3 regions of the Allobrachymonas sp. genome follow, and region 2 is predicted to be linked to each of the others. Evidence: predicted binding sites of a transcription regulator. Region 2 holds the regulator's gene; each other region holds the start of a gene.

Evidence for each region. The regulator FNR, encoded in region 2, switches genes on or off when oxygen is low (the NO sensors DNR and NnrR bind a similar motif). The targets are predictions, from matches to a motif close to TTGATNNNNATCAA.
Region 1: ACE3P9_RS03330 (DUF3149 domain-containing protein) is a predicted target of FNR. The motif match lies at 2,352-2,365, and genes of this name have one in related genera.
Region 3: dsrO (sulfate reduction electron transfer complex DsrMKJOP subunit DsrO) is a predicted target of FNR. The motif match lies at 2,820-2,833, and genes of this name have one in related genera.

What each region holds. Positions count from the first base shown of each region.
Region 1 is NZ_JAYRLV010000002.1:184,816-190,136, forward strand. Features, by position in the region: gene ACE3P9_RS03315 (aminotransferase class IV) at 258-1,151, shown strand; gene ACE3P9_RS03320 (rhodanese-like domain-containing protein) at 1,197-1,652, opposite strand; gene ACE3P9_RS03325 (YidB family protein) at 1,720-2,190, opposite strand; gene ACE3P9_RS03330 (DUF3149 domain-containing protein) at 2,431-2,598, shown strand; gene ACE3P9_RS03335 (YdcH family protein) at 2,724-2,945, shown strand; gene ACE3P9_RS03340 (16S rRNA (uracil(1498)-N(3))-methyltransferase) at 3,129-3,947, opposite strand; gene ACE3P9_RS03345 (SDR family oxidoreductase) at 3,998-4,726, opposite strand; gene ACE3P9_RS03350 (aminoglycoside phosphotransferase family protein) at 4,765-5,321, opposite strand, start outside.
Region 2 is NZ_JAYRLV010000004.1:98,851-104,171, forward strand. Features, by position in the region: gene ccoP (cytochrome-c oxidase, cbb3-type subunit III) at 1-623, shown strand, start outside; gene ccoG (cytochrome c oxidase accessory protein CcoG) at 769-2,232, shown strand; gene ACE3P9_RS05290 (nitrogen fixation protein FixH) at 2,298-2,585, shown strand; gene fnr (fumarate/nitrate reduction transcriptional regulator Fnr) at 2,722-3,459, opposite strand; gene hemN (oxygen-independent coproporphyrinogen III oxidase) at 3,793-5,190, shown strand; gene ACE3P9_RS05305 (sulfite exporter TauE/SafE family protein) at 5,201-5,321, shown strand, end outside.
Region 3 is NZ_JAYRLV010000001.1:490,732-496,052, reverse strand. Features, by position in the region: gene ACE3P9_RS02320 (3',5'-nucleoside bisphosphate phosphatase) at 1-90, opposite strand, end outside; gene ACE3P9_RS02315 (response regulator transcription factor) at 155-811, opposite strand; gene ACE3P9_RS02310 (PhnD/SsuA/transferrin family substrate-binding protein) at 804-2,636, opposite strand; gene dsrO (sulfate reduction electron transfer complex DsrMKJOP subunit DsrO) at 2,961-3,740, shown strand; gene nrfD (NrfD/PsrC family molybdoenzyme membrane anchor subunit) at 3,759-4,853, shown strand; gene ACE3P9_RS02295 (molybdopterin dinucleotide binding domain-containing protein) at 4,895-5,321, shown strand, end outside.

The DNA of each region.
Region 1 (5,321 bases), on a different contig from region 2:
CGCATTCCGGTGCATGGCGCCCCAAATCCGCGCCAGCCCTGCACGATTCCGTGGTCGCGCCCCGGCCACACCTGCAGGCCGATCCGGCTCCGCCCCCGCGCCGCTGCACGCAGCAGGAAGGACGCGCAGTATCATGAATCCGGCTTTTCTTCGTGGCATCTCTGCCGTGACCGGAGGGCAGAGGTCGTGCACCGGCACGCCATGCGCTGCCCGGCCGACGCGATGCCGTGTCCGCACCTGTATGAAAGCATGCGCCCATGAGCCTCCCTGCCCTGCCCTGCCATCTCAATGGCCGCTACACCACGACCGACCAGGCCACCGTCAGCGTCTTCGACCGGGGATTCATCTTCGGGGACGGCATCTACGAGGTAGTGCCGTTCTACGGCGGCAAGCCCTTCCGGCTGGAGCAGCATCTGGCCCGGCTGGAGCGCTCGCTCAGCGCCGTACTCATGCGCAACCCCCATACCCCGGCCGAATGGCGCACCATGGTCTGCCAGCTCGTGGAGCAGCTCGGTGCCCAGCTGGGGCTGACCCCGGAGCAGTTCGACCAGACGGTGTACCTGCAGGTCACGCGGGGCGTGGCCGTGCGCGACCATGTGATCGACCCCACGCTCGCCCCCACGGTATTCGCCTACGCCAACCGCTGGACTCCGCCGTCGGACGAGATGGTGCAGCATGGCGTGCGCTGCGTCACGGCCGACGACTTCCGCTGGGAGATGGCGCATGTCAAGAGCATCAGCCTGATGGGGGCCATTCTGGCCCGTGACCTGAGCCACCGCGTGGGGGCCACCGAGACGGTCATGTTCCGCCACGACATGCTCAGCGAAGCTGCCGCCAGCAACGTCTGGATCGTCAAGCAGGGCACCGTCATCGGCGTGCCGCGCAGCCACCTCTCGCTGGAAGGCATCCGCTACGGCGTGCTTGACACCCTGTGCGCCGCGCTGGGCATCGGCTTCGAGCTCCGCCCTGTGTCCCGCGAGGAAGTGCTGACGGCCGACGAGGTGCTGCTCACCTCGGCCTCCAAGGAAGTGCTTGCCGTCGTGCAGCTCGACGACCAGCCCGTGGGCGCCGGTGTTCCGGGCCCCGTGGCCCTGCGGCTGCAGGCCGCCTACCGTGCCTGGGCCCGCAGCGGAGCCGACACCCCGGCCTGATGCCGCGCACAGGTCAGGCCCGCACGGGCCTGCCGTGTCTCCGCCTCAGCCCTGCACCCAGGGCAGGCCATGGTGGCGCCAGCCGCCCTGCGTGCCCCGATGCCCCTCGGCATCCAGGGCTCCTTCGAAGCCTTCGAGCACATTGAAGCATGGCGACAGCCCCAGCTCGGTGGCGCGGGTGGCGGCTGCCACCGAGCGCACGCCACTGCGGCACAGAAACAGCAGCCGGCATCCCGGATGGGCCCGGGCCACGGCTGCAATGCCGGCATCGAATCCGGCATTGAGCTCCATGCCGGGATAGATCTTCCAGCCCAGGGGGACGGCACCGGGCACCTGCCCCACCCAGTCGCGCTCGGCATCGGTGCGCACGTCGACCAGCACGGCCGAGCCCGCCTGCACCCAGGCCCAAGCCTGTTCGGGGGACACGTCACCGGCATACCCGGGCTGTGCGTCCGGCGTGAAGGAGGAAGGGAAAGAGGGGGAGGCAGCAGGGGCAGTCATCTGGCAACTCGTGGGATCGGAATGATCCGAGTATCACCCCTTTTGCCAGCCCCCGCTCTGCCCAGGGTCAGCGATGGCCGCCCAGCAGGCCCCCCAGCATGCCCACGAGGCTGGAGGCATCGAGCTGCCCGCTGGCAGCGGCGCCTTCCGTCACCTGCCCCTGGGGAGTGAGATGGTTGACCAGATCGGGCAGCACCTGGGCCAGCATGCCCGAGGCCTGCGATGCATCGAGTCCCAGCTTGCCGGCAAGAGAGCTCACCACGCCCGAACCCAGTGCGGACTGAATCTGCTCTGCGCTCACGGGCAGGTTCTGGCCGTTGCCGATCCAGGAGCTGACCTGTTCACCCAGACCGGCCTTGCCCATGAGCTCCTGCAGGCCATTGAGCCCGCCGACCTGGTTGAGCAGCCCACTGAGCAGGCCCGCACTCTGCTCCTGGCTGCCGCCCCCGAGCAGGCCACCCAGACTGCCGAGCAGCCCTCCCTGGCCGTTGTTCTGACTGTTGAGGGCGGCGCCCAGTACCGAATCCAGCAGTCCCATGGGATGCTCCTTGTGCAAAGAAAAGTGAAGAAGAGAACTGTCTTCCGGTGGCGAGCCTTGATGTCTCGGCCGTGGGCCGGACACGCGCCGCCAGAATGAACAGCGATGAAAATGTACCCTATCCCCCGCGGCAGGCATCAATTCATCATATTCGAATGTCTTTGATTCAGGTCAAAAGTCACATCCCGCAGCCAGTGCCTAATCGACATGTTTCTATAAGTAACCTACAAGGAGTTGGCGATGGATGTCCTGATGCGTGAACTGTTTAGTACGGATATTGGGCTGCTGTCCCTCTTTACCATCGCTTTCATCATCGTGATGGCTGTGTTCATCTACAAGTTCGTGCGCCGGCACATTGCCGAGGACCGCGCCGCAGCCGAACAGCAAAAACCTCAGCTGCGCACCTGAGCCTGAGCCACCATCACGCCGGCGGGGGGCTGGCTGGCGCATGCGGAGATTCCAGTGCGTCGCTTATACTTGATGCAAGGGCTCTGTTGGCCCTTTTAGACTCCCCACCGTGACAAGGGAAAACCATGTTTCCAGAATACCGCGACCTGATCACCAAGCTCAAGACCGAAGACGCCCGTTTCGAGCGCCTGTTCGACAAGCACAACGAACTCGACCAGAAGATCAAGAACATCGAAGCCGATCCTGCTGGTCAGACCGGTGCCGACATCGAAAACCTCAAGAAGGAAAAGCTGCAGCTCAAGGACGAGCTGTACGAAATCCTGCGCAAGGCTGCCGGCAAGGCATGAACCAGACGGGCCGCGGGCCGGGCACTCCCCGGACGCCGCCCTTCTGCACCGAGAACCCACCCCATGCGGTGGGTTTTTTGTTGCCCGTCCCAGACCGAGTGGAAAAAGAAGATGGGGCTCTGCCAGAGGCAGCGCAACGCCCCGTACCGGCCCGCTGGCCTTTCACCGATCCCGGCAGCGCCCTTAGCCCCGCAGCATCAGATAGGCCAGGGCCGCCAGAGGGGCGGTCTCGGAGCGGAGCACCCGGTTTCCGAGCGTGACGGGCAGCCAGCCCTGCTGCAGGGCGGCAGCTTCCTCTTCGGGGGCCAGGCCTCCTTCGGGACCGGAGAGCAGCCACACCGCGCGGTTCGCCTCCAGGGCCGCCGTGCGCACATGCAGGGGCTGTGCGCCGGCAGCGAGCGACAGCACGAGGCGCAGGGGGAGCAGCGCTGCTGCATCTCCGCCGCCCGAACCTGCCGCCGGGGCCAGTGCGTCCTGCAGATCGCGCACGCCCCAGACCGGCGGCACCGACAGCCGCCCCGATTGCTCGCTGGCAGCCACCGCCACGCCCTGCCAGTGGGCCTGCCGCCGCGTGGCGCGCTCGCCCTTGAGACGCAGCACGCCGCGCGCGGTCATGAGCGGCTGGATGCCGGACACCCCGAGCTCGGTGGCCTTCTCGACCAGCCAGTCCATGCGGTCGTTGGCAGGCATGCCTGCGGCCAGATGCACTTCGGGGACAGGGGTAGAGGAAGGCAGCGCGGCATGGCAGGCCCCGATCTGAACGAGGACCTCGCTGCGCCCCATGCGGGTGATGGTGGCCTCAAAGGCGCCCTGTGCACAGGCTGGTGCATCCGCACCGGGCACGGGGAGCCCGTCGGCGTCGAGGGTCAGCCCGCCATGAAAGAGCACGATGGCATCTCCCGGCTGCAGGCGCAGCACCTGAACGTGGCGGGCGGTGCCGGGGGGCAGGCTGATTTTCTCGCCGCTCACGAGCGGCACGGGGCAATGGAAGCGGGCAGGCATGGCGGGTCTGTCGAAAAGGGAGGAATCAGGAAATGTGCCGCATCGGCGCGCTACACGCCGCCGGCCACGTCGAGCAGATGGCCCGTGACATAGCTGGCCGCCGAGCTGGCCAGCCAGACAATGGCCTCGGCCACTTCGCGGGGGCTGCCGATGCGCCCCAGGGGCACGACCTGCAGACGGCGGGCCATGGCTTCGGGGCTGTCGTGATGGATGCCGGTGTCGGTGATGCCGGGACGCACGGCATTGACCCGCACGCCTTCGGCGGCCACCTCGCGCGCGAGGCCGACGGTGAAGCTGTCGATGGCGCCCTTGCTGGCGGCGTAGTCCACATACCGGCCCGGCGAGCCGCCACGCGAGGACGAGCTGCCCACGTGCACGATGGCACCGCCCCGGCCGCCATGGCGCGTGCTCATGTGGCGCACGGCCTCGCGGGCGCACAGCATGGTGCCCAGCGTGTTGACGGCAAACAGGGTCTGCCAGCGGGTCAGGTCCTGCGCATCGAGCCGCGCAGCAGCGGGCGCCAGTCCGGCACTCGTCACCAGGGCATCGAGCCTGCCGGCACGGGTCAGGGTGTCGGCAAAGAGCCGCTGGACCTCCTCCTCGCGGGACACGTCGGCCTGCAGCGCCCAGGCAGTGCCGCCGCCGTCAGCGATGTCTCGCACCACGGCCGCAGCTGCCGCTGCATCCCGGTGGTACGCCACCACCGGTCGCCAGCCCCGGGCAGCCGCAAGCCGGGCCACGGCGGCCCCTATTCCCCGGCTCGCGCCGGTGATGAGCATGACGGGAGTGTCGGGGGAGGCCACAGTGCCCATGGCGCTCACACGCGACCGAAGGCGTAGCCGGTCACGTCGCCAGTGCCCTCGATCTCGTCGACCAGGCGCAGCAGCGGTGCGAGCTCGCGATAGCGCCGCGCCGTGTGGCGGATGTAGTCGATGAAACGGGGCGCATCGGCCAGATAGCGCGGCTTGCCGTCGCGCAGCGTGAGACGGGCAAAGATGCCTGCGACCTTGAGGTGACGCTGCAGCCCCATCCATTCGACGGCGCGGTAGAAGGCGCCAAAGTCGCCATGCCAGCCCTCGTGGTCGAGCAGCCCGGCCTTGCGGGCACGCTGCCAGTAGCGCACGGTGATGTCGAGCACCATGTCCTCCTCCCAGCTGATGAAGGCGTCGCGCATGAGGCTGGCGATGTCGTAGGTCACGGGCCCGTACACGGCATCCTGAAAGTCGAGCACCCCCAGCGGAGCCCCCGGTTCGGCTCCGAGCATGAGGTTGCGGGGCATGAAGTCGCGGTGCACATAGACCTGCGGGGCAGCCAGATTGGCTTTCACCAGGGTGGCGAAGGTGCGCTGCAGCACTTCGCGCTGGGCCTCGGTGA
Region 2 (5,321 bases):
ATGGGCAGTACAACACCGAAATGGCCAAGGGTGATGCGCAGGTGGCACCTCTGTTCGCCAAGTACGCCAACATGCCCGTCGAGGAGATCGCCAAGGATCCCAAGGCAGTGGGCATGGGACAGCGTCTGTTCCTGAACAACTGTGCGCAGTGCCATGGTTCCAATGCCAAGGGCGGCAACGGCTTCCCGGATCTGTCCGACAATGACTGGCTGTGGGGCGGCAAGCCCGACACCATCATCCAGACGATCACCAACGGACGTCATGGCCAGATGCCTCCCATGATCGGAGCCATCGGTGGCAAGCCGGATGATGCCAAGGCAGTGGCCAACTACGTGCTGAGCCTGTCCGGTCAGCCGCACGATGCAGCTCTGGCTGCGGTGGGCAAGCCCAAGTTCGCGGCCTGCGCAGCCTGCCACGGTGCAGATGGCAAGGGCAACCAGGCCCTGGGCGCACCCAACCTCACGGACAACGTGTGGCTGATGGGCGTGCCGAGCGAGGAAGGCATCGTCAAGCAGATCACCAACGGCAAGGTCAACATCATGCCGGCCTGGGGCAAGCGCTTCTCGCCCGAGCAGATCCGCCTGCTGGCATCGTATGTCTGGAGCCTTTCCAACAACAAGTGATCTTCTGCGCCCTCGTGGCGCTCCAAGCTGATCTTCTTACCGCCATGAACTTGATGCAAGTCATGGCGGTTTTTCTTTTGTGAAACAATAGACGCTATCATATTCATGCAAGTGAAAGTCTGATTTGTAATAAAAGGTCACGCGTATGTCTCAAGAAACGCCCGAACACGACTCGGGCTCGCATTCCGAGCCCAAAGCGACTCCCAAGAAGGTCATTCCGATCGATGCAGCGCCCGCGACAACGTCGCTGTTCGCTGCGGCCAAGACCATCCATCCCCGCACGGTTTCCGGCATCTTCCAGACCTGGCGCTGGATCTTCGTCGGACTGACGCAGCTGGTGTTCTACGGACTGCCCTGGCTGGAATGGAGTGGCCGACAGGCGATACTCTTCGATCTGGAGGCACGCAAGTTCTATATCTTCGGATTGGTCCTGTATCCGCAGGATTTCATCTACCTCACCGGCATTCTGGTGATTTCGGCCCTGTCGCTGTTCCTCTTCACCGCCGTGGCGGGGCGTCTGTGGTGCGGGTATTCCTGTCCGCAGACCGTCTACACCGAGATCTTCCTCTGGGTGGAAGCCAAGATGGAAGGGGATCGCAGCGCGCGCATCCGCCTCGACAAGAGCCCCTGGAATCTCGAAAAAATCTGGCGGCGCGGCGGCAAGCATGTGATCTGGCTGCTCATCGCCCTGTGGACGGGGTTGACGCTCGTGGGGTATTTTTCGCCCATCCGTGATCTGGTGAGCAACTTTGCACAGTGGCATCTGGGCAACTGGGAGACCTTCTGGATCTTCTTCTATGGCTTTGCCACCTACGGCAACGCTGGCTACATGCGCGAGCAGGTGTGCAAGTACATGTGCCCGTATGCCCGCTTCCAGAGCGCGATGTTCGATGCCGACACGCTGATCGTGACCTACGACGACAAGCGCGGCGAGCCGCGCGGTCCGCGCTCCAAGAAGGTGGATCGTTCCGAAGTGGCGCTGGGCGACTGCATCGACTGCACCATGTGCGTGCAGGTCTGCCCGACTGGCATCGACATTCGCAATGGGCTGCAGTACGAATGCATCGGCTGTGGTGCCTGCGTGGATGCCTGCGATGAGGTCATGGACAAGATGAACTACCCGCACGGGCTCATCAAGTACTCGACAGAAAACGCCATGAAGAATGGCTGGACCAAGAGCGACATCATCCACCGCGTCATGCGGCCCCGGATTCTGGTGTACACCGGCATCCTGATGCTGATCGCCACGGCGCTCGTCGTGAGCCTCTCGATGCGTTCGCCCATGAAGGTCGACATCATTCGCGACCGGGGAGTCATGTCCCGTATCGTGGCTGGCAACAAGATCGAGAACACCTATCTGGTGCGCATCATGAACACGACCGAGAATGCGCAGACCTACAACATCTCTGTCGAGGGAGTGACGGGGGCGGAAGTGGTCGAGGGCTCGACCGTGACCATCGGTCCCGCTCAGGTGGAGCAGAAGGCCGTGAGCGTGCGGGTGCCCTACGGTACGCTGGAACCAGGATCGCATGCGATCAACTTCCAGATCGAGCAGGCTGGCACCGATGTCTCGGTGACCGAAAAGGGCGCTTTCTCTGTACCCAAGTAAGTTCGTGCGATATAGTGAGAGCCCTGCGGTTCGAGGGCTCTCGCCTTCGCAAAGGAGTTGTACGCATGGAAGCAAATACCACACTGCCGGGCCTGTCCAAGGCACATCCCGAGGACGGGCGTCCCTGGTGGAAATACCCCGTGGTCTGGATGGTCGTGGGGGGGCCGCTGTCGGTGGTACTGGCCTGTCTCGTGACCTGGTATTTCATCATGCAGGCCCCCGAGCAGGTTCTGACGCGATCGGAAGACGAGCCCAACACCGATCAGATGGTACGTGCAAAGGGGGTGAACTATGCTCCTGCCGAAAAGGCGCGCAACCATGCAGCCACTGGGGTTCCGGTGGATGACCACTGACGGGGCAGGGGTTTCCCTGTCTGCACCATGACAGCAGCCGGCCTTGAGCCGGCTGTCCTGTTTCTGGAGCAGGGATCTGCCAGGGGATCGGAGTGGCGAGAGTGTGCAGGCGCCGTCTGGTGCAGGGACGTTGCGCTCAGTCTTCTGTGTGCGTGTGCTGGTTGACCAGACGCTGCAGGGCCTCGATGTCGAGAATGCGGACGTGGCGCTGCCTGACCTCGACGATGCCTTCCTCTGCAAAGCGGGAGAACATGCGGCTCACGGTTTCGAGCTTGAGTCCCAGGTAGCTTCCGATCTCCTCGCGCGTCATGCGCAGGATGATCTCGGACTGGGAGAACCCCCGTGCATGCATGCGCTGCACCAGGTTGAGCAGGAAGGCTGCCAGACGTTCCTCGGCCCGCATGCTGCCGAGCAGCAGCATCACGCCATGGTCGCGCACGATTTCGCGGCTCATGATCTTGTGGAGATGGCTCTGCAGGGCCGGGACCTGGCGGGCCAGGGCTTCAAACCGCTCGAATGGCATGACACACACTTCGGCGTCTTCGAGGGCTATGGCATTGCAGGTATGGGCATCCTGCACGATGCCATCAAGGCCGATGATCTCGCCGGCCATCTGGAAGCCAGTGACCTGGTCGCGTCCATCCTGGGTGGTGATGGTCGTCTTGAACACGCCCGTGCGCACGGCAAAGAGGGCAGCAAAGGTTTCTCCGGCATTGAAGAGTGCCTGCCCCCGCTTGATCTTGCGCCGTGTGGCTACCACGTCGTCGATGTACTCCAGCTCGGAGGGCGTCAGTCCCATGGGCATGCACAGTTCACGCAGATTGCAGTTCGAGCAGGCTACCTTGTAGCCTTGGGCCAGCGAATGGGTGGGCATGGTGGAAAAGCGAGGGACAGAAGAAAGAACACTGCCCCGATGGGGATTGGGTTGCACACAGGTGAGAACCATTATCGCATGGGGCAACTTGCCGTTGATGCAAGTCAATGTGGTCCTGCGGGAGGATGGGCACATTAGAGAGATGAAAAGTCCTGCAGCCGAAAGGGGATGTATGTCCCTGAGGCCATGTCCATTTCTGCGGCCTGGAGCGGCAGGAGAAAGGGGCATGCACGCAGCAGAGGCCGGAATCCGCAGGGCATGGCCATGCGCCGTCATGGTCGCATGGGAGAGAACTGCCGGGAGCCGGGTCGACGATCTTACAATGCACGGAACATGAGCAGTCAGGCACTTTCCCACATCACCCCCGAATTGCTGGCACGGTATGACATTGCCGGTCCACGCTACACCTCCTACCCCACGGCCGACCGTTTTGTCGAAGCCTTTGGCGAGAACGACTATGTGGCAGCGCTCGAGCAGCGCAGCAATGGCCGTGCGGGGCAGGTGCTCCCGCTGTCGCTGTACGTGCATGTGCCGTTCTGTGAGTCGCTGTGTTACTACTGCGCCTGCAACAAGATCATCACCAAGCACCATGAGCGGGGTGCCGAGTATCTGCGCTATCTGCAGCGCGAGATCGATCTGCATGTGGGGCGGCTGGGACGCGGACAGACGGTGTCGCAGCTGCACTTTGGAGGCGGCACGCCCACTTTCCTGAACGACGCCGAGCTCACGGAGCTCATGGGCATGATCCGGGGCGCATTCACACTGGTGCCGGGCGGGGAGTATTCGATCGAGGTGGATCCTCGCACGGTCGACGAAACGCGCCTGCGCACGCTGGCTCGGCTCGGTTTCAACCGACTGAGCTTCGGGGTACAGGACTTCGACCCCGAGGTGCAGAAGGCGGTGCACCGCATTCAGCCGGCATCGCAGGTGTTCGCGCTCGTCGAGGCTGCCCGCCAGATCGGGTTTGAATCGGTGAACGTGGATTTGATCTATGGCTTGCCGCAGCAGACGGCAGCATCCTTTGCGCGCACGCTGGAGCAGGTGTGCACGCTGCGGCCCGACCGCATCGCACTCTATGCCTACGCGCATCTGCCGGAGCGCTTCAAGCCCCAGCGGCGCATCGACGCCTATACGCTGCCCAGTGGCGGCGAGAAGATCCAGATGCTGTCGCAGTCGCTGCAGGCCTTCAGCCAGGCGGGCTATGTGTATGTGGGCATGGATCACTTTGCCCTGCCGGATGACGCGCTTGCAGTGTCCAAGCGTCAGGGCAGCCTGCATCGCAATTTCCAGGGCTACAGCACGCAGCCTGACTGCGACCTCATCGGGCTGGGGGTGTCGGCCATCGGGCGCATCGGTTCGACCTACAGCCAGAATGCCAAGACACTGGAGGAGTACTACGACTGTCTGGATCGTGGGCATTTCCCCGTGGTGCGCGGGCTGGCGCTGACGCGCGACGACCTGATCCGCCGCACGGTGATCATGGCCATCATGTGTCAGGGAGAGGTGGAGTACGAAACCATCAATCTCGCATACATGATCGATTTCCGTCAGTATTTCGCCCGCGAGCTGGAAGATCTGAAACGGCTGCAGGGAGAAGGGATGGTCGAGGTGGATGCACAGCGTCTGCAGGTGACGGATCAGGGCTGGTATTTCGTTCGCGGGGTGGCCATGGTGTTCGACAAGTACCTGCAGGCCAATCTGTCGCGCACGCGGTTTTCCAAGATCATCTGACGGCGTGTCGATGCAGCTCTCGCTTGCCGCCACGGCATTTCTGATGGGGCTGGCCGGAGGGCCCCACTGCATTGCCATGTGCGGTGCGGCCTGCGCCGGGATCGGTCATGCGGCTGGGCCGGTTCGTGGAC
Region 3 (5,321 bases), on a different contig from region 2:
AGACTGGGTGCCGTCGGACACCGTGGAGTGGCAGTGCAGGTCGGCATTGAGGCCGGCGGAGAGGGAGAGGGGGGCAGAAGAGGGCACCATGTTGCAGACCATTGTATGCAGATCGCGATGGGCCCGGGCGACAGGGGTGGGCAGGGGGCGGCGGTCAGTCGTCGAGGGCCTCGGGATCGGCGTGGAACATGATGCGTGCCAGTTCGGCTGCGCTGCCGATGTCGAGCTTGTCCATGACTCGCTGGCGATGGATGTGGACGGTCTTTTCGCTGATGTCGAGCGTCTGGGCGATGGCCCGGTTGGGGAGGCCGCGGGCCACGAGCCGGGCAACTTCGGATTCGCGCGGGGAGAGCCGGGTGAGGGCGTCATGGGCCTGACGCGTGCGGCGGCCTCTGTGCAGGGCTGCGGCGCGCTGGCGCAGGGCGGCACCGATGACGTCGAGCAGATGCTGGTCGCGGAAGGGTTTTTCCAGAAAGTCGAAGGCGCCCTGCTTCATGGCCTGCACGGCCAGTTCCACGTCTCCGTGACCGGTGAGGAAGATGACGGGGATCTCTTCGGGATTCCAGCCGCGTGACACCAGGGCACGGAGCAGCTCCAGGCCGCTCATCTGAGGCATGCGAATGTCGAGCAGCAGACACCCGAATGTGTCCTGGGGCGAGGGGCAGGCGGCCAGAAAGTCGGCTGCGGAGGCGTGGGGCGTGACCTGCCAGCCCATGGATTCCAGCAGGAAGACCAGGGAGCGGCGGAACGGCGCGTCGTCGTCGACGACGTGCAGGTGCCAGTCGGGAGCAGGAAGGGAGACGTCATGCATGGCGGGAATCCGGGGCGGGAGAGGGCGGCGTGTCGGGGGTGTCCGGCAGGGAAGGCAGGGGCAGGCTCAGGGTGAAGCGCATGCCCCGGCTGCCGGGGAGGGGGTCTGCGGGGGTGGCATCGAGCCGGCCGCCGTGGGCCTCGGCGATGCCGCGGCAGATGGAGAGTCCCAGGCCGAGGCCTTCCGGTTTGGTGGTGAAGAACGGTTCGAAGAGATGTGCCCGTGTGTCTGCATCGAGCGGTTCGCCGTCGTCGATGACCTCAAAGTGGGCATGGCGGGCGTCTGCCCACAGGCGCAGGGTGAGGGTCTGGTGGGCGGCGGGCAGCAGGTGGGTGACGTCGTAGGCATTCTTGAGCAGGTTGATGAGAACCTGCTGGATGTGCAGGGCGTCGACTTCCACGCGCAGGTCGGGGGGGAAGTGGTCTTCGATGTGGATGGCCGGTGGGTGGGGCAGCATGCCGCAGAACAGCGCGATGGAGTCGCGCGCGATCTGCGACGGCGAGGCCAGGGTGCTGCTGCCGGGACGCTTGCGGGCGAAGTGGCGGATGCGGGCGATGATGTCGCCCGCGCGTTCGGCCTGTTCGGCCATGGCGTCTGCCGCTTCGCGCACGGCGGAGTCGTCGAGGCGGTGGTGGTCGACGCGCAGGATCAGGCTGCGGGCGTAGTTGGCGATGGCGGCCAGGGGCTGGTTGAGCTCGTGGGCGAGCGTGCCGGAGAGCTCACCGAGCATGGACAGGCGGGCCAGGTGGTCGGCCTGTTCCTGGCTCTGGCGCACGCGCTCCTCCAGGGCCTTGCGTGCGTCGAGGGCATGGCGCAGGGCGGCTGTGCGCAGGTGGATGAGGTGTTCGACATGGACGGTGTAGAGAATCCAGCCGCACACCAGCGCGAGCAGGGCAGCAAGCCAGGGCCAGTAGCGGCGAGCGAGGCTCAGCAGGGTGGGTTCCGGCAGGCGCGCATAGGGGCCGATGTGCAGGGTGCGGAACAGTTCATGCACCGACTGGTAATCGGAGGGGACGGTGAAGCTGAGTCCGTCGCGGGGGGCTTCCATGCCGAGCAGGCTGGCGGTGACGGCGCGCGCCAGGGGCTGGGGTGTGCTGCGCAGGGTGGCGATGGGCCAGTCCGGGTACAGCGGGGTGGAGGTGGCGCAGTGCGAGCCCGGCAGGGTCTGTGGGGCGACCACGCGCAGGCGGCTCTGCCACTCGGGGTGGGATTCGAGCAGGCAGGTGCGCAGCACGCCGGCATCGGCGCGGCCGCTCAGCACGGCTTCGGCCACGCGCTCCATGGGCAGGCCGGTGGACAGGAGGGTGTCCTCCTCGGACAGGGTGATGTCCAGTGGCTGGAGCGCTCCGGCCAGGATCTGGTAGCCCGAGAAGGCTTCGGTGCCGACGATGGCGACGGTGAGATGGCGCAGGTCTTCGAGCCGCTGCAGGCCCCGGGCCTCCCGACGCACCACGACGGCGGAGCCGATGGTGCCGGTGCGGGGACTGGGGGAGGCGCTGCCGCGCGAGGTGTCGAGCGTGAGCAGGCGGGTGACGCCGTAGCTGCTTTCGAGCTCCACGTACTGGCCCGGGTTGGTGAGCACGAACTGCAGCGTGCCGGCGCGGACGGCACGGGTCAGGCCCTCGTGGTCCAAGGGCAGCAGCACGAAGTGGTAACGGGGCAGGGCATGGTTCAGGTAGCGTGCCACCGGGCTCCAGTCCTGTGGGGGCTCGCTGCGCGTGAAGGCCAGCACACCGATGCGTACCTCGGGGCGCTGCTCGGCCGGCGTGGGAGACTGGACCGCCGCCTGCGCCAGGCACCCCGTGAGGACGAGCAGAGCCGCCATGCCCAGGCGCCGCCATGCGAGGGGCACAGGATGCGGATCGCACCGGAGCGGCAGAAGCCAGGCCATGCAGCAGCCAAAAAGAAGGGGGAGCATGAAGGCGATTCTATGAGGAGGGGCACTGCCGGCGCCGGTCGCTGTGCCGCTTGCAGGGGCAAAAGGGCGGCGCAGGCGGAGGACGTGGGTTTGATCTGGCGCAACAAGCCTGTCGATACTGCGGCGGAATAGGGAAAACCGTCTATTCCGATGGGAACTAGCGCAGATGCGGCAGGGGCAGGGAGATTCCTACAGTCGGGGCAAGGTTTTGAACACGACGGAGGATCTTTCATGCACCAGCTCACCCCAGACCATGCCGCGGAATGCGTGCCGCGCGGCGAGGAGGATGCGCGCGTGGCCTCGCGCCGCAGCTTTCTGCGCGGCATTCCGGTGGTGACGGCGGCCGCCGTGGCAGCTCCCGCCCTGCAGGCTGCGCCCACGGCCAGGCACCACTGGGCCATGCTGGTCGATGTGCGCAAGTGCATCGGCTGTCAGGCGTGTACCGTGGCCTGCATCCAGGAGAACGTGGTGCCGGAGGGCAGCTTTCGCACCATCGTGTCGACCTACAGCGTGAAGCTCACCGATGCCCCGGCGCGGCAGCCGGCCGGCACCTATGTGCTGCCGCGCCTGTGCAACCACTGCGAGAACCCGCCCTGCATTCCGGTGTGTCCGGTGGGGGCGACCTACAAGCGCCCGGACGGCATCGTGGTGGTCAACAGCGACCGCTGCGTGGGCTGTGCCTACTGCGTGCAGGCCTGCCCGTATGACGCGCGCTTCATCAACCACGACACCAACAAGGCCGACAAGTGCACGTTCTGTGTGCACCGCGTCGAGGCAGGGCTGCTGCCGGCCTGTGTGGAAACCTGTGTGGGCGGGGCACGCATGTTCGGCGATCTCAATGACGCCCATGGCGAACTGCGTCGCACGCTCGATGCCAACCGGGATCGCCTCAAGGTGCTCAAGCCCGAGATGGAAACCCACCCGCAGGTGTTCTACATCGGGCTCGATGAGCGGTTCGAGGGCAAGGTCGAGGGCGAGGGCACGCTGTGGAAGCCCCGCGCCCACGCGTGAGAACGAGGAGATGTCGAGATGAACACGATCGTCGAAACCGTCAACGTGACGCGCGCAGTGGCATGGCTGCCCTGGGCGGTGCAGTATTTCTTTCTGATCGGGCTGTCGTATGGGGCCTATCTCTTGTCCCTGCCGGGGGTGGCTTTCCGCCGGCCGGGCTGGCAGGTGCCTTCGCGGCTGGCGCTGCTGGCTGCGCTGGTCTGCGGGCTGTGTGCGCCGGTGGCCCTGCTCTCGGACCTGCACCAGCCGGGGCGGTTCTGGCATTTCTACGCCTATTTCACGCCTTCCTCGTGGATGTCGTGGGGGTCGTTCTTCATTCCGGTCTATCTCACGGGGCTGCTGCTCTACGCATGGCTGGCGTTCCGGCCGCTGCTGCAGCAGCACGCCGACGCCCGGGGCCGGTTTGCCTGGGCTGCCCGCTGGCTGGCAGTGGGCGGACATGAAAGCCGTGGCCCGCTGCTCATGGCGGCGCTGCTGACCCTGGTGGGGGCGGTGCTGGTGGCGGTGTATACGGGAGCGGAAGTGATGGCCGTGCGGGCACGGCCCCTGTGGCACACGCCGCTGCTGCCGGTGCAGTTCTTCCTCACGGCCGTGGCGGGGGCGCTGGGGCTCGTGATGCTGCTCAACCGCTTTGGGCCGTCCCGGCACGATGCCGCTCTCAACCGGCGCATGGCATGGGGCGTGGCCTGGCTGCTGCTGGCTTCGCTGGGGGTGGGGCTGGTGTGGCTGGTGCTGGGCATGACGGGGCTGTCTGCCAACGATGCCGAGGCGCTGCGAGAGGTCGGGCCATCGCAGAACTGGCAGACCGTGGCGATCTGGGCCGTGGGTGCCACGGGGCTGGCCTGGTGGCTGGGGTGGAAGCATCCCGATGCCAGCCTGCTCATCGGGCTGCTGGCCCTGCATTCGGCCTGGATGGTGCGCTGGGCCATCTTCATCGGAGGCCAGGAAGTGCCCAAGACCGGTGCCGGCTACTACAGCTACCAGCTCCCGCTCGGCCCGGACGGCCTGCTCGGGATCCTCGGCACAGCAGGGCTGTGGGTGTTCATCTTCATCGTGGTGACGAATGTGCTGCCACTGGACCGGGTAGGCCGGGCCACCCCCGGGCAGGCCTGAGCCGCTGCCTGCATGGAATGGAACAAAGTAGGAGTTTTCTCATGAAAAAGATCGAACGCCGCGACCTGATCGCTGCCGGTGGGCTGGCTGCCTTCGGAGCCGGTTTTTCCGAAACGCTCGAACGCATGGCCGACGGCCTGCTGCACAAGCAGCCCGAGCGTGACCACATTGCCGGACGCGCTCCGGAGCCCGAATTCACCGTCGATCCCGCCACGGGCGCCCTCCGGCTCAATCCGCGCCAGCAGGTCAGCTACACCGCCTGTCTGGGCTGCACCACCATCTGCGGGGTGCGGGTTCGGGTCGACAAGGAAACCGGCAAGGTGCTGCGGGTGACGGGCAACCCCTACAACCCGCTGTCGACCAACCCCCATCTGCCCATGAAGGCATCGGTCAAGGAAAGCTTTGTGAGTCTGTCGCGCTTTCGCGACCAGGGGCTCGACGGGCGCTCCACGGCCTGCGGACGTGGCA